DNA from 4 places in the Paenibacillus sp. 1-8 genome. Region 4 is predicted to be linked to each of the others. Evidence: riboswitches for the same ligand, from Rfam matches in the RefSeq annotation. Region 4 holds a riboswitch; each other region holds the start of a gene.

Region 1 (5,726 bases), 1.9 Mb from region 4:
TCACCTGCCTGAATCGCTTTGCGCATCGAAATGATGGCGCGTGTCGTATTCAGCCTTTTCGCTTCCTCCATCACGTCCGGGTCCGAAATGTACACATGCACATCTCCGCCAAACTGACGGATACGATCCTTGCTGAGTCCCGCCTGAATCATTTGCACGTCAGCAACGACCTGCTGCCCTGCACGAATGGCTGCAACCCCGGCTTCAATCGCCTTTGGATGAAACACCATGCTGCGGCCCAGCTCAAAATCAGCAGACGCGTGAATCACACGTTGTACGACTGGATATTGCGCTTCTGTAAAAGGATGCTCTCCCAGTTCTTCCGTGATCATCTCGAAGCTTTTGCCCTCAATCTCCTGCGGCTGCACCGTTAGCGGTTTAAAATCCGTCTTAAAATCCATCGTCTCGACCACTCCTTTATGGAAAATTAGTTTATATACGTATTTTAAGATGACTATATTTTAAATACACGCCAGAAAAAGTTCTGGATTTATCAAATTGACTGGGTTGTTAATTACCCGGATCGATCAGATTCACAGGGTCATAGTTCAGATCGAAGGGTCCACCTTGGTTGTGCGCAATGCGTCGATCACTCCGTCGAAATGATTAAATACGGTGCCAAATTCCACTTCCGGTCTGGAAATCAAAATAACATGAATGCCCAGCTCCAGCGCAGATTGAACCTTCTCATCTACCGCTCCCGTGCGTCCGCTTTCCTTGGTGACCATCACCGTCGTGCCGAAATGCTTGTACAATGCCTCGTTCATCTCGCGGGAAAAAGGTCCCTGCATGGCGATAATATTTTTTTGCTCCATGCCCAGCTCGCCGCATTTCTCCATATTATCCAAGCGTGGCAGCATGCGAGCGACCAGACGAATCTCCGGGTCTCCAAGCAAATGCTGGGTGAACGTGCCGAGCGTCTTGCTGCCTGTCGTAAGCATTACAGAGCCTTTGAGCTGCTTCGCTTCCAATGCGGCTTCCTCATAGGAGGGTACGATATGAAGCAACGGATGATTGTCATACACCAGCCCCGCACGCTCGTAGCGAATATAAGGAACACCGGATTCACGAGCGGCTGTCATGGCATTCGCATGTGCTTCTTCTGCAAAAGGATGACTGGCATCAACGATGGCCTGCACTCCCTGTTCCCGAACTACTGCTGCCATTTCATCGGCTGTCATTCGACCTGTACGTACGTCAAGCCCCACTTCGGACAAGCTGGCTGCCGCGCTTTCTGTTACGACGGAGGTCAGCACTTTGAAGCCATTGTCACGGATTTGCAGCGCCAATTCCCGAGCATCGCTCGTTCCGCATAGCATGAAAATCATGAGTCCTTCACCTGCCCGCCACCTGAAATCCCGCTTCCGTTCACAACAGACGGCGTATGTGAATGATCGTGGTGGTGTTCATGATCATGGTCATCATGGCTGTGCGCATGTACATGCTCGTGATTGTGGTCGTGATCATGTGAGTGTTCCTCATGATGATGATCGTGTCCATGCGCATGGTGGTCATGGTCGTGATGATCATGATGGTGATCGTGATGATCGTGGTCATGCCCGTGGTCGTGATCATGGTCGTGGTGATGATGGTGGTGCTCCTGCGCCTCCAGACGGAACTGGCAGTTATCGCAATTGGCCATGACCTTGCCAACCAAGCCTTCGTTGGCACGCTCCAACACCAGCTCGACCAATTGTGGATGGAACCCAAAATATCCGCCCATTTCCACTTGCAATGCAGGATGAGACTCCGCAAATTCCTCTGTCATTTCTCCGATACGCTTAATCAGCACACCCGTGAATAGAAAGTATGGAAGCACGATGATTTTTTTAGCGCCTAGACGTAGACAACGCTCCAAGCCATCTGGAAATGAGGGTTGTGTCACACCGATAAAGCTGCTCTCCACCCACGTATACGGGAGTTTTTCCCACAGCATACGGGTAATTTTGAAAAAGTCGCTGTTCGCATCCGGATCGCTGCTTCCGCGTCCCAGCACCAGCACAGCCGTTTCTTCATCCGTCACCTCGGCAGAAGCCTCCACAGCGCTATCCATACCGGCTGGAACCGCAACCGGACGGGCCTCTTTCAAGCGGCTTTGCAGAATGCTGACGATTTTTTCGTGAACGCCAATCGGACGTCCGTATACAAATTCCACCTGCGGATATTTCGCCTTTGCCCGGTCAATAGCCATCGGAATATCAATTTTGGCATGTACCGCTGCGAACAAAATAATCGGAATAAGAACGACACGCGTCGCCCCTTTTTCCACACATGTCTGCACTCCTTCGGCAATGCCGGGACGTGCCAACTCCAAGAAACAGGTTTCCACGCACATATCCGGTACCCGATCTGCCACCGCCTGTGCAAATTCCATCAGCTCCTGATTCCCCTCCGGGTCTCGACTTCCATGTCCAACCAACAATATTGCATTCACTGCTGTATTTTCCTCCTCATCAATAGGGATAACCTGCAAGACGCCCTATTTTATCTGTATGCTTACATCCATAAAAACAGGCTTTCTAGCGCATTAATCGCCGCAGACGGCATTCACTTCTACTGTTGCAGGCGCATCTTCATGCCGAAAACCCGCTACCACGCCCACACGCTTGAAAAATTTATGAAAACGCTCGTTCGGATGCCCTTTTTCCTTATATTCAGCGACGACGTTCTCAACGATATCCGTAATCTGATCCCCCGGAATGCCCTCCGCTACAGGTTGAGCGGCATGAGCGTTGCGTCCGAATTTTTTGCCGCCGAGGAACAGATCGTATCCACCCTTGCGGTACACAATCCCGATATCCTCCAGCACCGCTCCATAGCAGGCCATACCGCAGCCGTTCAAAGCAATGCTCGTTTCCTTGGGTGCCTGCAATCCGCCCAGTACAACCTGTAGATGCTCTGCCACAGGCACAGCATCATCCTTCTCCATATTGCAGAAGTCGCACGCCTTCACCTTAAACACATCGCCAATCGGCATCACGATGAATCGTTCATCCCGTAGCCGCCCTACCAGCTCCTCCGGGTCTGCGCATGGCACGCGCAGCACGATCTGGTGATCCGGCGTATACTCCAGCTCGCCTTCATCACCCGCTACCTCGGCGAGCAGCGCCATCTGGTGAGCGGTGAACTTCTTGTTTCCCACGCCGGGGGAAACGCCCACCTCAAACAGCGCAGGCTTGCCAAAGCTACCTGTCGCTGTCCCGGCCGTAGCCACCGCTCCGGCGGTGCTCACGGCGGGCGCTTGCCCGCTCCAGCGCGCGCTCGCTGCGCCCGGCAGCTTGCCGCCCGCAGCGAGGCGGCTCAGCGCCTCCGCTGCCAGCGATGCCGGGGCCACCCCGGCTTGCACGGCAGCCACCGCTTGCGGGCGTGCCTGCGTTGCCACCGCAGCAGCGCCGCTCGCGGAAGGAGCGGGGGCGGTCCCGCCAGCACCCGCGGGGGCTGGCACTGCGGGTGCAGCGCCTGCCTGCGACGCATTCAGCGCGCGATCCTCTTGCGCGCCCAGCGACCACGGCTCCGCTTCCGTGCGGAGCCGCTGATGCGGCTGGAGCGCCTGCTCGGACGCATCCAGCGTATACTTGCGCTGATACCCGCGCGGCGTCACGATCAGACCGTCATACACCATCGTCGAGGAATTGCCGATGATGACGGTCGTCAGCATACCGATATCATGGTTGAGCATGTCCTCCAGCGTCGTCACAATTACTTGCTGACGGTCGCGATAAGCACTCTTGACCAGCCCTACCGGAGTCTGCGGATCACGGTAGCGCAGCAAAATGGACTGCGTCTCAACTATCTGGCGTGTACGCCGACCACTGCGCGGATTGTACAGTGCAATGACAAAATCCGCCGAAGCTGCCGCTTCTACACGCTTCACAATCGTTTCCCAAGGGGTCAAATGGTCACTCAGACTGATCGTGCATGCATCATGCATGACGGGCGCACCCAACAGCGAAGCACAGGACTGAATCGCCGATATTCCCGGCACGACTTCTACCTCAACCCCGTCCTCACGACGCCAGCCCTTTTGCATCAGCACTTCGTACACTAGCCCGGCCATGCCATATACGCCTGCGTCTCCACTGGAAATGACGGCTACCTTCTTGCCCATCTCCGCCTGTCGAACCGCCTCCTGCGCACGGCTCACTTCCTCTGTCATGCCTGTGCGAACAATCTCCTGTCCATTCAATAACGGACGGATCAGATCTACATAGGTGTTGTAACCGATAATGACCTCACTCTCGGCCAGCGCATCCAGCGCCCGTTTGGTGATATGTTCCATATCCCCCGGTCCGAATCCAATCACGAGCAATTTTCCTAATCGGCTCATCGTTATCCTCCTTCTTAAATCCAGGCTATGTTTTCCACACTTCTATCTATTCCACTTGTATATGGACATCCTGTAACTCAAAAAAACCCATCCTCCCCGGATGGGTTTCCTATGTACACATCGTATCATCAGACGGACACAGCATAAGAAGACAGACACTTCTTGTCTCCCGCCATCGTGCCGTTGCTTTCCATCTGCCTGTTCACGCTTGAACGCTTCTGCACGTTCAGATCCACGCAAACCTGTAACCAACATGGAAAAAGCAACGTGCGCCTGATTTCCTGATTTCGTACACCCGTCCTCTCCGCGAAGGTTAACGGTGCATACAGATCAAGGTAGGTCTCCTGGCTCGGCATCAACAGATTTTTTCGCCTTCCCCGGTTTCTCACGAGTGACGTCTGAAAAAATCCTCTTCCTTACAGTGGCGGGACCGCTCGGGACTTGCACCCGATTCCCTGTTACCCTTTGCTATCACAAAGGCACCTTGTCTGTCCGCTATTTGATTATGGGTCTTATCATAACCTTGCCTCAATCAGTTGCGCAAGCATGAAAAACGCTTTATTTCAAGTTTTCCGCCTTGTTTTTTAGCATATGCAGCAATTCGTCCGGGTCCGCAGAGATACTCAGCAGCGCTGGATGGTCAACTCCGGTAAATCCCTCACGCACACTATGACGCACCATTTCCGCCAACGGGTCAAAATATCTGTTCACATTCAGCAGCCCGATAGGCTTGCGATGAATGCCGATTTGCCCCCAACATAGTACCTCGAATAGCTCCTCAAATGTTCCCAATCCGCCCGGAAGGGCAATGAATGCGTCAGCCTTTTCGCTCATCACCGCTTTGCGTTCATGCATGCTCGCCACCTCAATAAATTCGGTAACTCCCCGGTGAATGATCTCTGCATCGAATAACAGGGTCGGCATAATCCCGGTGACCTGACCGCCCCCTGCCAGCATCGCATCCGCGACCTCGCCCATCAGCCCCTTGCTGGAGCCTCCATAGATCAGACGAACATGATGTCGGGCCATAGCCTCTCCAAGCTTGCCTGCCTCCTGAAGATATACCGATGAATGTCCGGGTCTGGACCCGGCAAAGACACAAATGGAATTCATAACGTCTCAGCTCCTGTTCTGGTATCCAGCATCGAGGCTTTTTCATTATATTAAATAAATATTTTCGCTATAACAAAAACTTCTGTCGATGCATGTCCAACAAAAAAAGATAAAGACCCTGTAGGCCCTTATCTTCATTTTACCCTTTATCGCAAGGATATGGGGTAGTTTTCAGTTCACTACTTCCAGACCGCAGCCATGCGCCGAAGCGCTATGCTCAAAATATCTTCCCAGCTCCACCATCATCGCGCCCATTCGTTCCTCCACCGGAAACACGATCCGTTCA
Region 2 (5,726 bases), 1.7 Mb from region 4:
TTGTTCTTGGTTTGCTGCCCAAACTGGCTGCCTTGACGACAGTGATTCCTAATGCTGTGCTGGGCGGGGCGATGATCGTTATGTTCGGTTCGGTTGCTGCATCAGGCATGTCTATTTTGTCAGAAGTGGACTTGCGGAAGGAAAGCAATCTGCTGATCGCGGCATGCAGCATTGCGGTGGGCCTCGGCTCTGCCGTGCTGCCCCAAATGTTCGACCAACTACCGAGCTTTGCCAAAATGCTGCTGCAAAACGGCATCGTATCCGGCTCGATTACGGCGATTGTCTTGAACATCGTTTTAACGAAAAAACAAGCCGAATCAGTCAAAGGTGTGACAGTGTCGGAGGTTCCGCAGAAGGTTTGATAATTAGGATTAGATAAAGACAGCCGGAGAGAGGTCGTAAGCCTCTTTTCCGGCTTTTTGGCATAGAGTTATTGATAAAGCCCTCTTCCTGTATGAAGATGGGGATTTGAGATTCTATTAGAAGAATTTGCTAGAGTGGTAGGCGGGATCATGGTATGATTTACCTTATGGATTTTGAATAGTGGTGGATGTTTTCGGACCAAGCGAAAACCCACCGCGTAATTAGGTTAGGCGCCTAACGGTGGGTTTAGCTAAGCATTTAGCGCGCCGTGGTGATCCACAGCCTTTCAAATCCTGAGAGTCTTTGCCGTTGGTAGCGGCGAAGACTCTTTTTAGTATACGGACACGATGGGTATCTCTATACCTAATTTTATCACGTCCATTGCGTGCATGCAACGCAAAGTCATAGCCTTGATTCTCGCCGTATCGTTCAAATTTAAATTATTATGCGACATTTGTTGACAAGCCTGTAACAACAAAATAAGATAGTCCTAAATCGTAATGAAAAAGAATAAAGGAAGAAAACAGGTGTGAGCCGGACTTTCTATCTACAGGGTTTCGTTGAGATCATGTAGATGGTTGTTGAGCGTGTTCACTTAAAAGGGAAGTTCGGTAGATTCCGACACGGACCCGCCACTGTATACAGGCATCAGCAGGGTAACTGCTGTAGCTTTCAGAACAGCCACTGGAACTGTGAAGAACCGGGAAGGCCTGAAAGATACGCCTGGAGTCAGGAGACCTGCCTGTTTTAACATCACTGTCAGACCCACGGGATGCTGGGGAGGTGGTTAGGCGTGCTGCATACGGAATGTCTAAAACCGACCGATCCCCTTTTTTAGAGGGTACTGAGGGTGAGCTTTGGCATTTTATAATGAAAGCATTTCTGACTGCTGATCAAGCGGTCCGGAATGCTTTTTTCGCGTTTTGCGTTAGGTTTATATGATTTTACAAGTTAGAGGGGGATTCATCGAATGATAAGTAATCGTAGTAGGCGTTCATGGTTGATATGTACAGGGGTGATGCTGCTGCTGGCAGTTATGGCTCTTGCGGGATGCTCCACAACCAATAAGACGGCGGACAGCTCAAGCAAGGGCGAGAACATATCCGCACAACAGTCCACAACGGACAAAAAGCTGGTGATGGCGTATACGTGGAAGCCGTCAGGCGTTGACCCGCACGGAGATAATAGCTGGGATGTGATGCGATCCGGTGCAGGTGAGACACTTGTCCGTTTGAATGAAAAGCTGGAGCCTGAGGCTTGGCTGGCCAAGGAATGGAAGCAGGACAGCCCTACAGTTTGGACGTTCAGCTTGCAGGATAAAGTCACTTTTCATGATGGAAAGAGTATGGATGCAGCAAGTGTAAAAGCGTCTTTGCTGCGCTCTATCGAGAAAAGCCATCTGGCGAAGGATTTACTGAATGTGAAGTCCATTGATGTAAGCGGCCCGCTGGCGTTGAAAATTACGACAAACCAGCCGAATGCGGCGCTGGTGTCCAATCTGGCGGATCCATCGACGATTGTGCTGGATGTAGCGTCTATAAAGGATGAGCAGAGCTACCCTGCGATGACAGGTGCTTTTAAAATTAAAGCATTCAACAAGGATCAATCCTTGGTCGTAGAGCGTTATGACGGATATTGGGGCGAGAAGGCCCGGCTGGCTGAAGCAACGATGAAGTTCATTACGGACGGCAATTCGCGCCTGCTGGCGCTGCAATCCGGCGAAGTAGATGTAGCGACCGATATTCCGGTGGATAACGCGGAGGTATTGAAAAAGAACGATAAGCTGCAAGTGCTGTCGGCTCCCTCTTTGCGCACGCATATGATCGTGTATAACATGGAGTCGCCTGTGTTCAAGGATGCCGCGAACCGCAAAGTAGTGGACAGCTTGATACCACGTGCATCCATTGTGAGTGCGATCATGAGAGGCTATGGTACGGAGGCAAGCAGCCCATTCCCGAGCATTCTCCCCTTCGGTAAGGTCGAGCGTAAAGCGCTGGACGGAACGCCCGAGCAGCTATTGACGAAGGAGGGCTGGAAGAAGGATGCCCAAGGCACATGGACCAGGCAAGGCAAGCCGTTCGAAGTTACGTTGCTGACCTTTCCTCAACGTCCAGAGCTTTCGGTGATGGCTGAGGTGATTCAGAGCCAACTGCTGAAGGAGGGCATCCAGGTGAAGATTCGTAAGGTGGAAAATATCGACGAGGCACTGACCAAAAACGATTGGGATTTTGCCATGTACAGCATGCTGACTGCCCATACGGGGGAGCCGCAATATTTTATGGACATGTTTTATTCCTCTAAAAGCCAAGCCAATGTAAGCCGTTATAGTTCCAAACCGCTGGAGAACCTTCTTGGCAGCTTGAAGCTGGCGAAGGATACAGCGCAGCGTAATGCCGTGACACTGCAAGCGCTGGATATCATTAATACGGATTTGCCGCAGTCGTTCATTGTTCATCCGGATAACGTATTTGGGGCGAAAAAAGGGGTAAAGGGCTTCACGCCGCATCCGATTGAGTATTACTACATTACGGCGCAATCCGATATTGCGGAATAGCCGGCTGCATACCCTATGATTCGTTTTATTCTGGAACGTGTGGCGCAACTGGTCATCATTGTGTTCGTTGTATCTACGCTGACGTTTGTACTGATGAGGCTGGCTCCCGGCGACCCTGCTACCATTCTGCTCACCGCGCATAATGTGCCTGCCTCTGAGGAGGCGCTGACGGCGCTGCGTAAGGAGCTGGGCTTGAGCGAGCCGCTCCATATTCAGTATGTGAACTGGCTGCGGGATGTGTTCACAGGGCACTGGGGCACCTCCTATGTATCCAAGGAGTCGGTGCTAACCGAACTGTGGAACAGACTGCCCGCTACCGTGGAGCTGGCCTCGGCGGGCTTTGCCGTCATGACGGTGCTGACTCTTGGGATGGGGCTGGCCGCCTCGGTAAAATCCAGCGGTTGGCTCGATCGTCTGGGAAGGCTGTTTGCACTGCTGGGATCGTCCATTCCCTCTTTTTGGCTTGGCTTTCTGCTGATTTACCTGTTCTCCGTCCGTTTGGGCTGGCTCCCATCCATGGGTCGTGAGGATTGGACTCATTTGGTACTGCCAGCTTTGACTCTTGGGGCAGGCTTGGGAGTAGTGCAAGCCCGTGTGCTGCGTGCCCAAATGCTGGAGCTGGGTGACCGGAATTTTGTGAAGGCGGCGAAGGCCCGAGGCTTTTCCCGCACGCATATTCTGTTTTTTGAGATATTCAAGCATGCGATTTTGCCGATCATTACGCTGTTAGGCACGAATTTGTCATTTATGCTGGCGGGTAATGTCATTGTAGAGACGATTTTTTCATGGCCGGGATTGGGCAAGTATTTTATAGATGCGATCACGCAGCGGGATTATCCGGTGATCCAGGGGTATGTCATTTTTGCTGCATTTTTAATCGTAGGTGTTCAGTGTTTGGTGGATGTGGTCCAAGCGGCTGTAGATCCGAGGTTGCGTTTGCGTTAGGGGAGGAAGTTGAAAATGAAAAACACGCGGCTGTCCTTCAAAGGAAGCTTGCTGACGGGAGGCGTAATGCTGGGCCTGATCGGACTGCTCGGGCTTTTGGCTCCATGGGTTGCTCCTCATGATCCTCTCAATGTCGATCTCCTGAAGCGTCTGGAGCCGCCCAGCCGAGAATATCCTATGGGTACGGACCATTTGGGGCGGGATGTGCTGTCGCGGCTGATTTACGGGATTCGGACAAGCGTACTGATTGCCTGTGCGATTACAGCAGCTACGTTGTGCATCAGTTTGCCGATAGGCTTGTTCATTGGCTATGTGCGCGGGCGTGTGGACCAGTTAGTCATGCGGGTCATTGACGGCGTGCTGGCTTTTCCCGATATTATTTTGACGGTGGCGATTGTGGGTATCCTGGGTCCGGGCTTTGTAAACATGACCTTAGCGATTATTGCGGTACGGTGGGCGGGATATGTTCGGTATATTCGCACCCTTGTTCAAAAAGCCTGTCAGGAGGATTATGTCCGATATGCCCGTTTATCCGGTAATTCACATGTGCGCGTGCTGAGACGTTATGTGTTGCCGCAGGTACTGCCACAGTTGCTTGTGTACGCAGTCTGGGACATTGGACGAGTCGTGCTTATGGTTGCCGGACTTTCCTTTCTTGGACTGGGTGTGCAGCCGCCTAAGCCGGAGTGGGGCGTGATGCTGCATGATGCGACGTCGTATTTTCAGGTGGCACCGCATGTCATGATTTTTCCGGGCTTGGCGATTATGCTGTTTGTGCTCGCGTGCCAGCTTCTCGGAGACCATTTTTCGGAAAAGGGGGCGGCGAAATGAAGGATGGGACAGGGCATATGAAATGGGATATGGCAGGGCGCAAGCCAATGTTGCACGTGGAACATCTGGAGATATGCTGCATAGGCACAGGAACAGCCGTTAGGACGGAAACAGGTGCAAAAGCAGGAGCAGGTACACGTATTGGCGCAGCAACAGGTGTGGGCGCGGGTAGAAAACCGGGCGCGAATGGGAAAATAATGCGGATAAGCGGTAATCAACCGCTGCTCCGGGATGTCAGCTTTACCGTATATCCGGGGGAAATTGTGGCCCTAACCGGACCGAGCGGATGCGGCAAGAGTCTGACCGCGCATGCGATCGCGGGCATGCTGGAGCCGGGGATCGGCGTTACGCGGGGGCATATACACTACAACGGGGAGGATATCGTCCCGTTCGATGAACGGCGCTGGCAAAGGCTGCGCCGCGAGGACATTGCCCTGCTCATTCAACAATCGCTGAGCGGGTTGAATCCAATCCGTACCGTCCGCACACAACTGACGGACACGCTCAGACTGCACGGGCGGCGCTGGATGCCACCCGACCAGAAGGGGCGTGCGGATGCCGCTCCCTCCCTTGCTATGCCGCAGCAAGCCGCCCCACAGGGCGTGTTGCCCCAGGTGCGGCAGGTGCTGAGCTGGATTGCACGGATGGCCGGAGGCCGCGTTACCCAAGCGCAGGAGGCTTATCTGTGCTCTTTATTGAGGAAGGTCGGGTTTGCAGACCCCGAGCATGTTTTGTCCTCGTACCCTTTTGAATTAAGCGGAGGGATGTGTCAAAGGGTACTGCTGGCTGTGATGCTAGGCTCCGGTCCGCGCCTTTTTATTGCCGACGAGCCTACCACGGCGCTGGATGTTATCAACCGGGACAAGGTTCTGGCGTTGTTCCAACAGTTGAGAGAGGACCTCGATCTCACTATTTTGCTAATTTCTCATGATCGTCAGGGTGTAAGCCGTGTGGCGGATCGTGTACTGGAGATGAGCCCGGAAGGAAGGATGCGCGAATGATACTGGAATTAAAGCAAGTGACCAAAGCCTAT
Region 3 (5,726 bases), 1.9 Mb from region 4:
ACAGAAGAGGATGAGCTGTACTTGAATTTTAGCTGTTCATGGGATAGAGAGCATGGCTTGGGTGTGCATCTGAAGCAGGGACAACCCGAGCATATTCAAGGAGCTTATACATTATATGATTTGGAATAGAATCCCCTTCCGGCTTGCAGGGATAAAAGGGTCCAGGAAGGGGATAGGTATAGAAATTAGCTGGATACAGTCAACGAATCTCTGGCAGCTTGAGCGGCCAGCACCATTTGCCGCAATGCAGCTACAGATTCATCCTTGGTGCGGGTTTTCAGACCGCAGTCTGGATTGACCCAAAATAAATCGGAAGGCAGTACGCGCAGGGCACGCTGGATCATACTCAGCATTTCCGATACATCGGGAATACGCGGACTGTGGATATCGTATACGCCCAGACCAATGCCTTTGTCATACACCTGATCCTCAAAGCTGACAATCAGTTCTCCGTGGCTTCGCGAGGTTTCAATAGAAATGACGTCCGCATCCATATCGGAGATGGATTGGATCATATCCTGAAATTCGGAATAGCACATATGCGTATGGATTTGGGTGGCGGGTTCAACGGTTGCTGTTGTAACAAGGAAGGCTTGAACCGCCCACTCCAGGTAGGCCTGCTGCTGTTCCTTTTTCAGCGGAAGCCCTTCACGGATTGCGGGTTCATCGACCTGAATCATGCCAATCCCCGCTTTTTCCAATGCTTCTACCTCAGCCCGTAGTGCCAGTGCTAACTGTAAAGCAACCTGACTGCGAGGAATATCATTACGTTCGAAGGACCAGTTCAAAATCGTTACCGGACCTGTCAGCATTCCCTTGACCGGTTTGGAGGTCAACGATTGGGCGAAGGCCGTTTCTTCCACGGTCATAGGTTGGTCGAACGACACGTCTCCGTATATAATCGGCGGTTTAACACAGCGGGAGCCGTAGGACTGTACCCACCCGTTTTGTGTAAAGGCAAAGCCTTTCAGCTTTTCGCCAAAAAACTCAACCATGTCGGTCCGCTCAAACTCCCCGTGTACAAGCACATCAATACCAATGTCCTCCTGTATATCAATCCATTCCTTGATTTGCTGCTGAATGAATGTTCGGTACTGCTCGGCAGACCATTCCCCTCTGCGATAGTGCAGACGGGCTTTGCGAACCTCGGCGGTTTGCGGGAAGCTGCCAATCGTCGTCGTAGGAAGTGGAGGCAGCTTCAGCTTGTCCTGCTGAATCACACGACGCTCGACGAAGGGAACGCTGCGTGACTGCGGCTCTTTCGCCAGTAGAGCCGCCATATCGGCAGCGGTCTGTACTCGTGCCGCCGAGCTGTTGAAGCGAGCTACCGCGTCCGCACTCTGCTCAAGCTTGGCAAGTGCCGAGGGTTCGCGTTTGCCAAGCGCAGCGGTCAAAGCTGCGATTTCTTCCAGCTTTTCATCGGCAAAGGCCAGCGCTTGTACCAGCTCTGGGTCCAGCTTATGCTCTGCTTCCAGACTGACCGGCACATGCAGCAGACTGCATGATGGCTGTACGATGAGCTGGGCGGCGGGCGTTTGTTCTGCCAGCTGTTCAAGCAGCGCAGCCACGGCGTTCAGATCGGAGCGCCATATATTGCGCCCGTCAATAACGCCAGCGGCCAGCGTTTTGCCTGCGGGGAAGCCATGCTGGAGCACATGTTGAAGGTTTTCGCCATCATCATGTACAAAATCCATACCTAATCCCTGTACCGGGAGCGTGGACAGGTGCTCATAATGATCCAGACTGCCAAAGTAGGTTTGCAGCACGATATTTAAGGATGGAGCAGCCTCGGACAAGGCTTCATAAGCCTCCTGAATAATGTCCAAATCCTCTGCCGGGAATGAGGTGGTCAGGACAGGCTCATCCACCTGCACCCACTGAACGCCTTCCGCAGCCAGCTCAGACAGGACGCGGGCATACAGTGGCAGGAAGCTTCGTACAATGGCGGCCAAATCCTTACGATCATAGCCTTTGGACAGGGCAACGAACGAATAAGGACCGATCATGACGGGTTTACCCTCAATGCCCAACTCCTGTTTCGCTTCACGATAAGCCTGCAACGGCTTATTCTCCGTGAACACCGGGGTTGCATTCGCCAATTCCGGTACGATGTAATGGTAATTGGTATTCAGCCATTTGGTCATTTCACTGGCGGTGGCACCCTTTTGTCCACGGGCTATCCCGAAATAGACGGATAGGGGAACAGGTCCCTCGAGACGGTAGTTGAACCGTTCCGGCACCAGACCGAACATCACGGATGTATCCAGCATGTGATCGTAATAGGAAAAGTCTCCGACTGGAATTCGATCAATTCCCTTGTCACGCTGCTTGCTCAGATGCTCCAACCGCAATCGTTTCATCTCGATATGCAGTTCACCTTCATCCATGCTGCCGTTCCAGAAGCGTTCCAGTGCTTTCTTCCATTCCCGGTTCCCACCGATACGCGGATATCCCAGGTTACTGCTGATCAAGCCGGGCAAATCAGGCAATTCGGTAAATGACATGTACTTTTCCTCCCAGGCTGGTAACCAGTTTATTTTTGCGTACAAAAAAAGACATTCCTCCCCGGGGTAAAAATGAATAGGGGAAAGAATGCCTCCGTTATTTAAAAATAAAAATTCGGCGACTGCTCTTAACACCTCCCTATCTCCCGTAGGTACTTGCGATGTTGTTGAAATAGGCAGGTCTCCTGACTTACGAATCATGACTTTCAGCGCTCCTTCCCGGTCTGTGGACCAGTGGGTGTATCAACAGCTGAAAATTCCCCGTTTACAGTGGCGGGACCGCGCCGGACTTGCACCGGCTTCCCTTTTAAGCCTGAACTGAATAGAACAGACACCTATCTCCAAGCTATGCGATTATGGTATGACGAATAATTATGCACTCGTATACTTGTTCACCATCATAAGTGAAACCTGCGGGATGCGCAATAGAAACTCCGTTTGAACCTGCAATGAAACGATTAAGTTTATGGAAGCACATTTAAGGTTTATTAAAAGCGTTCTGCTTATCAGTACGTTATCCCGTGTTCCCGATTTAAAGCACCCCCCTTTCCAACTACACGCAAAAAAAGACAAGCCCTCCCATAGGGAAAGGACTCGTCTTAGGGCATAACAACTCATGCGAGTATAACATCGCCTCAGGCTAATGTAACGGTAGATCCTGCCAGAATGCTGGCCTTCACATCAACCAGTCGCTGATTGCGGCTGCCTCGGAAGGGAAGGGTCAGATCCTTTTGCTGTTCTACAAAAGGACCGTCCACAATCACATCGCACAGCAGCGCCAGCTCCTGCCGGGCCTGATCCGTAAGCAGTTCTTCGTAGACGAAGCCCGTATAGGCCCACACGGTTCGGTCAGGGCAGGCTGCGCGGAAGTCGCGTACAAACTGCGAGCATTCCGCTGCCGAGAAAAAGGGGTCTCCGCCGCAAAGGGTTAACCCGTCCAGCAATGGATTATCGGCGATGTCACGGATAACCTCCTGCTGCCGCTCCGGTGTGAACGGTTCGCCTGTACGGAAGCTCCAGGATGCCGGATTGAAGCAGCCGGGGCAGGCATGGCGGCAACCGCTAATGAACACAACGGTGCGCAGGCCGTGTCCTTCGTTCAGAGATTCCGGAATGTAGCCGCATAAATTCACCGATGCTTCACCCGGTCACGTACCTCGGCTTGTTTTGCGGTGTTGAACCGGACGGTATAATCACCTGTCAGATATCCGGTTACCCGGCGTAAGCGCTGAAAATGCGTATGTTCCTCATCAGCACCGCAATGGGGACAGCTTGTCCCGATAATGCCCTCGTAGCCGCATTCCGGGCAACGATCTACGGGATGATTAATGGAGAAGTACCCAATGTTTTGATGAAGCGCATATTGTACAATTTTAAGAAACGCCTCCGGGTTATTCCGCGCATTGCCATCCAGCTCAATGTACGAAATCGCTCCAGCGTTGCACAGGTTATGAAATGGGGCTTCGAGGCTGATTTTACGGGCAGCCGGAAGCGTGTAATACACAGGAATGTGAAAAGAATTCGTGTAATATTCACGATCATTCACACCGGGAATGACTCCGAAATCACGCTGATCCAGCAACGTGAATTTGCCGGATAGACCCTCGGCAGGCGTAGCGAATAGCGTAATATTAAGGTTATGCAATTCACTCATCCGGTCGCAGTAGACACGCATGGAAGCTATGACTCGTTGTGCCTCGCGGTATACAGCGTCATTCTCCCCGTGGTGTTTGCCGTACAGTGCCTTCATGCACTCAGCTAACCCGATGAATCCGATGGAAAGCGTACCGTGCTTTAGTATGCTTCCCACCTCTTCATCCGGCTCCAGCTCTTCTCCGCCTTCCCATACTCCTTCGCGCATCATAAAGTCTGAGGCTTTTGCCGGCTGGCTGGTCTGTATATGATAGCGATGGATCAGTCCGTCCACGGCAATGCGCATAACCTCTTCCAGTCTGGTATCAAAGCCATCCCGGTCAGGTGCCTTGCGCTTGCCTGTGCAAATGCCGTACTCAATGCCAAGACGCACCAGATTAATTGTATTGAATGAGAGGTTACCCTTTCCGCTCTGACGGTTTCTGCCAAAACGGTCAGCAATGGTGCGGGTACGGCAGCCCATCGTCGCAATAATGGTATCCGGATCATCTGCGCGGTAATAGGGCAGGTTGAAGGTAGCATCCACATTGACAAAATTGGGATACATACGTTTGCTGGAGCATTCTACTGCCCGCAGGAACAAGTCATAGTTAATATCGCCTTCGGCCTGATTGATCCCTTTTTTGCATTGGAAAATATGCTGTGGAAAAACAGGGGTTTCCCCGCTGCCCAAGCCACGAATAGTGGCCTCCAGCAACGATTGCGTAACAAGCCGCCCCTCAGCAGAAGTACACATGCCGTAATTCAGTGATGTGAACGGAATTTGTCCGCCTGCCCGACTGCTCATGGTGTTCAGGTTGTGAATAAGTGATTCGGCGGCCTGCCGGGTTTCCGTCTCCGTTTCTTCGCGTGCGAATGCGTATGAACGAGGGCAGATCTCATGTAATAGGCTGTTGGCTATATGTAATTCGTCATCAGGCAGGGCGGGTTCTATTCCTTCTCCGAACAGACGGAGTCCCTTGCGCAGATGCTTGCGGAAGGACCGGGCCACGAAAGGAGCAAGGTCCCAGTCTATTTTATTGGCAGAAACGCCTCCAAATTGGCTGTTTTGCTGAGACTGGAATATGATAGCCACCAGTGCCATAGCAGACATAATAGTTTGTGGTGTGCGCACAGAGCCGTTGCCTGTATTAAAACCATCTCGCAACAAGCGACCAAAAGGAATAAAGATACAGTTCGTAGTCCCGAGCGCATATTGGTCCAAATCGTGAACATACACATATCCGTGGTCGATAGCGTCTGTCAGTTCAGGCGGAAGCACACGCAGTCGCGAATACCACTTGGCGTACTCGGAGCCGAGCTTGCTCATTTTGCCGCTGAACGATTCTCCATTCAAATTTGCATTCTCCCGCAGCGTGTCCAAATCTTGTGCCCCAATGACCCGCTCGCCGATGTCGTATAATTGATGTTCCTCCAACACCTTCATCGCAAAACCCTCCATATAGTAAAATATATATTTTTCTCCCAAAAACAATATATTGACAATATCGTGTACAAACCAATTGTTTCAGTCTATATATTGTATATGTGGATGGATAGAGCGTATGTGATTATTGTCACGTCGATAGG
Region 4 (5,726 bases):
ATACAGCATTTGCTGTGTAACCTCTGCCGGGAAGGCGCTGACCCCCTCTTCACATACACCATGATCCGCTGCCATGACCATAACCGTTTTGCGGTTAAACTCAGGCTTGTCCACCCCCGTAATGCCTGCCAACTGTATAGCCAGACTTTCCAGCTTTCCAAGACTCCCCGGTGGCTTCGTTAATTGGTCCAAATGCTCCGAGGCCGCCAAGGCTGCCGCCCCGTCCGGCTGTGCAATGCTGGCGATCAACTGCTGTAATTTTCCGTTCATGCCCTCCACTCCCTGCTCCCTATATGTGTTTAGCGATCTCATCATAAATTCTGTTTCTTCAATACTTTACTCAAATTACTCCAGTCGTTCGCCCCGACCAGTTGCATCCCGTGCACTTCTTCGCAGTAAAAGCTGCGGCACACCACTATCCGGATGAGGCAACATTACAGGCTCAACACCATATACATGGCGAATCCGCTCCTCTGTTAACAGCTCTGATGAAGCTCCTAACCCCTCAACCATTCCGTCCTTGAGCACAAGCAAGTCATCACAAAACTGGGCAGTCAAATTGAGATCATGCAGGACAGAGATAATCGTCACGCCCGTTTCCCGCCGCCATTCCGCCAGCAGCTCCATAAATTCAAGCTGATAGCGCAGATCCAGATAGGTTGTAGGCTCATCCAGCAGCAAAATCTGTGGCTCCTGCACCATCACCTTCGCCAAAGCCACACGCTGCCGCTGTCCCCCGCTCAAACGGTCTAACGACCTGTCCGCCAAGTTGGTAAGATCCAGCCTCTCCAGCACACGATCCGTAATGATTCCCGGGTCAATCCCTTTTTCCTTATCCACCTTTTCTCTACCAAACCAGTCCTGATGGGGAAAGCGTCCCATTTCCACGACTTCCCTTACCGTGTAACCTACCGGGGGGAGCCCCTCCTGCTGGAGCACAGCTACAAGACGGGAAAGCTCTTTTCTGCCATAGCTGCTGACCTTTTTACCATATACAAGAACGTTTCCCGAAGTCGCGTGGTCCACACCGGAAAGCAGATGCAGCAACGTCGACTTTCCACTCCCGTTCGGGCCGATGATGCCCCACCAATCTCCTTCGTCTACGCTCCAGCTTATATTTTTTAACGCATGGAATTCCCCAAAATCACGAGTCAGACTGGCAATCTCCAACGCCCGGACTCGCGGTGCCTGTGATCCACTTGGTTCCTTCACAGCAATCCCCCCCTGCGCAGCTTCTTGTTCCGGTACAGGAGATATGCGAAGAACGGTGCACCGACAAAGGCCGTCATGACACCAAGCGGAATTTCGGTCGGAGCCAGTAGCGTACGTGCCGCAGTATCGGCCCAAGCCATGAAAATAGCCCCGCCCAGCCCGGATAACGGAACGATCATCCGATAGTCGGGACCCGTCACCAAACGGATGATATGCGGTACAACGAGTCCCACAAAGCCAATCACTCCGCATACCGAGACAGCCGCAGCCGTCAACAGCGTGGATATGATCAGAACGGATAGCTTCGTCGCATCTACATTAACTCCCATGTGAGCCGCCTGACGTTCACCCAAAGCCAGAATATTCAGCACACGTGCCCGGTTCCATAGAAACACCAGTCCTATGACCACATAAGGTAAAAGGATTCCTGTATATGACCAACCGCGCAGACTAAGACTTCCCATCGTCCAGTACAGTATTTCATTGACCGTCTCCTTCGACATGGCTGTCAGAAAGGAAACAACCGCTCCCAGAAAGGATTGCATCACCACACCCGACAAAATGAGACTTTGTGTTGGAATTTTTCCGCCTTCCCGTGCCAACGTCAGCACCATCCACAGCGTCAGCATTCCGGTCGTAAACGCCACTAGCGGCAGCGTCCATATGCCAACAAATGAAAATTGAAGCCCCCAATAAATCAGCACCGCCGCTCCTACCGAAGCACCAGAGGATACCCCCAGTGTATACGGATCAGCCAAAGGATTGCGCAGCACACCCTGAAATCCGGCTCCCGCCAGCGCCAGCGCTGCGCCTACTAGCATTCCCAGTAACACTCGTGGCAGTCTGACCTTCAAAATAATCTGCTCTGAGGATGTATTCCAATCCGGTGTAAACGTATCACCTAACCACGGTAGGTGGTTGACCAGAATACCCGTGATCTGGCTGACCGGAAGCTTGGCCGAGCCGATGCCAAGACAAAGTAGCAGCGTCAGCAGCAGCAGGACAAGACCTGTCCCTCCAAAGCCGATCAGTTTACGGTTCATTTGAAAATTTCAGGATACACGCCCTTGGCCACTTCCTTGAGACCTTCCGTTACGCGCGGACCCGGACGACTGATCAAATTATCATCCACGGCAAATACCCGGTTGTGACGAACAGCCGATATTTGATCCCATCCACTGCGAGCTTTAATGATATCGCCGAGCGTCTGGCCTGTTTTGTCATCCTTGACACTTTTGCTGTACAAAATCACGTCAGGGTTCGCTGCAATAATATTTTCCTCACTGATTTGGTACCACCCCTTCTGCGTGGCACCTACATTTTCTCCGCCCGCCAACGTAATCAGTTCGTCCATAAATTCGCCTTTACCAACCGTCCAGCCTGGTGAAAACTCGACGTATACCCGCAGCTTCTGCCCTTTACCGATATTTTTAACTCCTTCTTTCACTTCCGCTACATCTGCTCTCATCTTGTCGGTCACCGCTCTCGCTTCTTTCTGATGATCGGTGATTTTACCATACAATTCGATGTTAGCCATGACATCTTCAACTGTTTTCGGTTCCGTTTTAAAAATCATAATTCCCATGTCACGCAGCTTGGTCGTAGCCTGTTCACTAAGTGAAATTCCCGCAAAAACGACTTCCGGGTTTGCAGCAATGATCGCCTCTTCGTTCGGTTTCATAATACCGCCCACTTTAGGCTTTTTCGTAGCTGCTTCCGGGTAATCAGAGTAGTCGGAGACGCCTACAATTTCCTTATCCAGCCCGATGGCGAACAGCGCCTCGGTTTCTGCCGGGGAGACGGAAACGATTTTATCCGGCGCTTTTTTGAATGTAAATTCCTGTCCTGTTGCATCCTTAATCGTGAGTGGGTAGACCGTTTTGCCCGGAGGCTCTTGTGCGGTAACTGTCTGTCCCGGCTGCTGTGAAGAAGCCTGACCCTCTTTATTTTCAGCATTCTTTCCATTAGCACCACATGCACTCAGCACAACTGCCAAAATCAGAGCCAATAGACCTGTTGTCCAAACCTTTATTTTTTTCCCTGCCATGATTTGCACCCCTTCATAAAAAAATCGTTAAGAGCGTTACTTGAATCATCCGATATCATCTATATCCAGCCTTCTTTTCCTATCAAAAAACCCCCGCATCCTCATATCAGGACACAGGGGTCACGTTAGCGCAGATCGTGCGCAGGCGGCAGCTTCTTCCCGCATGGACAGTCACTGCGAACACGTCATCCTTTCCTCGAAGGATTATGGTGACAGGCGGACGGGCAGGTATCCTGACTTACAGAAACATGCGACAGCCTGCTACTCCTTCATATGCTTTGTGGCACATAAAGCATATCGGGCTGGCATTTTTCCATTTACAGTGGCGGGACCGCGCCGGACTCACACCGACTTCCCTTTTAACAGCGCAGGAAAGGGAAACCATAGTTTCATCACACTGCGCCGACCTCGTCTGCTGGATATTTGATGTAGTGGTAATCAAGCCGTTCTTTTACTTGATGATTATAGGTTAAAAAGAGACGGCTTACAACCCAAACAGCCTCTTTATCCGTTGATGTCTAACCTAATGAGGAAGCATTTTCGCAATGTAATTGTGCGGTCCTGCCAACCTCAATTGAATCCTAATTGCCGCTCCCGGCTTCGGATTCAGGCTCCAAAAATCATGGCCCGGTATCAGCATGCAAGCCAACTGACGAATTACGCCACCATGCGTAACGATCAAAATAGAGGGCGGCGCAGCAGTCAAACCCATTGGCTGAACTTCCATAGCAACATGCCACTCATACAGAGAGTCAAGAAATTTGCGCAGACGATTCACAAAATCTGCCCAAGACTCTCCTCCAGGAGGGGTGATCCGTTGCGGCTCATCAATCCAAGCGCGATACAACTCCACATCCTTAAGCATGTCATACGTTTTTCCATCCCACTCGCCAAAATGAAGCTCTCGCAGACGTGGTTCCATGATGGCAGACCCAACAGACATATTAGATAGGAAACGCTCAGACTCCCATTTCGATGTTAGCTCCAACCGTGATTCCGGTTTCGATTCGAAGTGGGTTCCCACTTCAAGCTCTGGTTTCAGTTCCGATTCCGGCAAAATGATCTGCAAGGTCTGACGACAACGTATCAAGTCACTGCAATAGATTCGGGCAAAGGAATGCCTCTGTAATTTTTCCCGCAAAGGCTCTAATTCTTGCTCTGCTCCCGGTAGCAATCCCAGATCGGAGTGCCCCAGGTATCGACGTTCCCTGTTCCATAAGGTTGTGCCGTGCCGTACCAGCACAAGCTCCAAGTCCCGATGCAGAACTTCTTTAGCATAATACGGCACCTTATCCTCCTGTGAGTTCGGACTTTGTGCGTATTCTACTGTCCTTTTTGCTGCTATATCTTGTTTCAAGATAATGTCACTTCCTGCTCGATCATTATTCAGTGTGTCACGCTTCACTGTATCCACCCCAGCGCATAGCATCCGGCGGACACGAACAGACACAATCCCGCAAACATACTGGACACGGCAAACATCAGCCGGATCGTATGCCGGATATCATCCGGCTCCATCGATCGCACCAGCTCTCCCATATATGCGCGAAAGGAGCGCACGCCATGATATACATTATAGCCTCCGAGGCGAATCCCCAATGCACCCGCAACTGCTGATTCTGGAAAGCCGCTGTTCGGACTGGGATGCAGCCGCGCATCTCGCCTTACCATACGCCAGCTACGTCCAGCATCATGCCCATAAACCCACGCCGCTACTACCAGCATACCCGCTGTCAGGCGTGCCGGAATGTAATTAGCGGCATCATCCAGACGTGCCGAGGCCCAGCCCAAATGCAGATACTTTTCATTTTTGTAGCCAACCATGGAATCGAGGGTATTCACGGCACGATAAGCCAGAGCTAATGGTGCTCCCCCGATCAGGGCATAAAAAAGCGGGGAAATAATCGCGTCCACGATATTCTCAGCCACCGTTTCAACCGTACCACGCACAATCTCAGGCTCATCGAGCTGCTGCGTATCCCGCCCGACGATCATCCCCAGCTCCCGGCGTGCCGCAGGCAGATCACCCGCCTTTAATTCGCGATACACTGCCATTCCGGCGTCCTTTAGTCCTTTGGAAGCAATTGTGGTTGCGATCAGCGCAATTTCCGCTCCGACAGACAGCCACGGATGAATCCAGGCAAGCAAGCGCAGTAACGTCCAGCCAAGCGCAAAGGAGCCGCCCACCACAATCAGTGGCAGCAGCAAACCAGCGCGTTTCAAACCACGGTCACTGTGAACCCGGCGGCGAATCGCCTTTTCCAAGGCAGAAATGGCATGTCCCATGCCGATGACCGGATGCGGCAACCACCTCGGATCGCCGATCAGCCTGTCCAGAAGATATGCAGCCATCATGATCAAGCTAACTGTCACGCCGCCGTTCCTCCTCCAGCACTTCACCCAATACAGACAGCAGCCTATCGTTGGCTTCTGCATCCTTGACCGCAATCCGAAAATGGCTCGTTGT

What was found. Region 4 has a riboswitch for cobalamin ahead of AC0WRU_RS06700 (ABC transporter substrate-binding protein). Riboswitches for the same ligand answer to the same signal wherever they lie in the genome.
Region 1: another riboswitch for cobalamin. It lies ahead of cobJ (precorrin-3B C(17)-methyltransferase); the one in region 4 lies ahead of AC0WRU_RS06700 (ABC transporter substrate-binding protein).
Region 2: another riboswitch for cobalamin. It lies ahead of AC0WRU_RS24200 (ABC transporter substrate-binding protein); the one in region 4 lies ahead of AC0WRU_RS06700 (ABC transporter substrate-binding protein).
Region 3: another riboswitch for cobalamin. It lies ahead of metE (5-methyltetrahydropteroyltriglutamate--homocysteine S-methyltransferase); the one in region 4 lies ahead of AC0WRU_RS06700 (ABC transporter substrate-binding protein).

The regions. Positions count from the first base shown of each region.
Region 1 covers NZ_CM149995.1:5,010,205-5,015,930, forward strand. Annotated here, with positions in the region: gene AC0WRU_RS23045 (precorrin-8X methylmutase) at 1-401, opposite strand, end outside; gene cobK (precorrin-6A reductase) at 549-1,328, opposite strand; gene AC0WRU_RS23055 (sirohydrochlorin chelatase) at 1,325-2,434, opposite strand; gene cobJ (precorrin-3B C(17)-methyltransferase) at 2,528-4,327, opposite strand; gene AC0WRU_RS23065 (hypothetical protein) at 4,456-4,686, opposite strand; cobalamin riboswitch at 4,645-4,828, opposite strand; gene AC0WRU_RS23070 (LOG family protein) at 4,886-5,440, opposite strand; gene AC0WRU_RS23075 (uroporphyrinogen-III synthase) at 5,612-5,726, opposite strand, start outside.
Region 2 covers NZ_CM149995.1:5,245,715-5,251,440, reverse strand. Annotated here, with positions in the region: gene AC0WRU_RS24205 (nucleobase:cation symporter-2 family protein) at 1-362, shown strand, start outside; cobalamin riboswitch at 922-1,123, shown strand; gene AC0WRU_RS24200 (ABC transporter substrate-binding protein) at 1,334-2,917, shown strand; gene nikB (nickel ABC transporter permease) at 2,933-3,862, shown strand; gene nikC (nickel transporter permease) at 3,878-4,693, shown strand; gene AC0WRU_RS24185 (ATP-binding cassette domain-containing protein) at 4,690-5,694, shown strand; gene AC0WRU_RS24180 (ABC transporter ATP-binding protein) at 5,691-5,726, shown strand, end outside.
Region 3 covers NZ_CM149995.1:5,042,040-5,047,765, reverse strand. Annotated here, with positions in the region: gene AC0WRU_RS23235 (DUF6985 domain-containing protein) at 1-129, shown strand, start outside; gene metE (5-methyltetrahydropteroyltriglutamate--homocysteine S-methyltransferase) at 186-2,504, opposite strand; cobalamin riboswitch at 2,663-2,858, opposite strand; gene nrdG (anaerobic ribonucleoside-triphosphate reductase activating protein) at 3,140-3,637, opposite strand; gene AC0WRU_RS23220 (anaerobic ribonucleoside triphosphate reductase) at 3,634-5,583, opposite strand.
Region 4 covers NZ_CM149995.1:1,461,923-1,467,648, reverse strand. Annotated here, with positions in the region: gene cobT (nicotinate-nucleotide--dimethylbenzimidazole phosphoribosyltransferase) at 1-270, opposite strand, end outside; gene AC0WRU_RS06710 (ABC transporter ATP-binding protein) at 346-1,212, opposite strand; gene AC0WRU_RS06705 (FecCD family ABC transporter permease) at 1,209-2,255, opposite strand; gene AC0WRU_RS06700 (ABC transporter substrate-binding protein) at 2,252-3,259, opposite strand; cobalamin riboswitch at 3,466-3,660, opposite strand; gene AC0WRU_RS06695 (histidine phosphatase family protein) at 3,783-4,616, opposite strand; gene cbiB (adenosylcobinamide-phosphate synthase CbiB) at 4,661-5,632, opposite strand; gene cobD (threonine-phosphate decarboxylase CobD) at 5,622-5,726, opposite strand, start outside.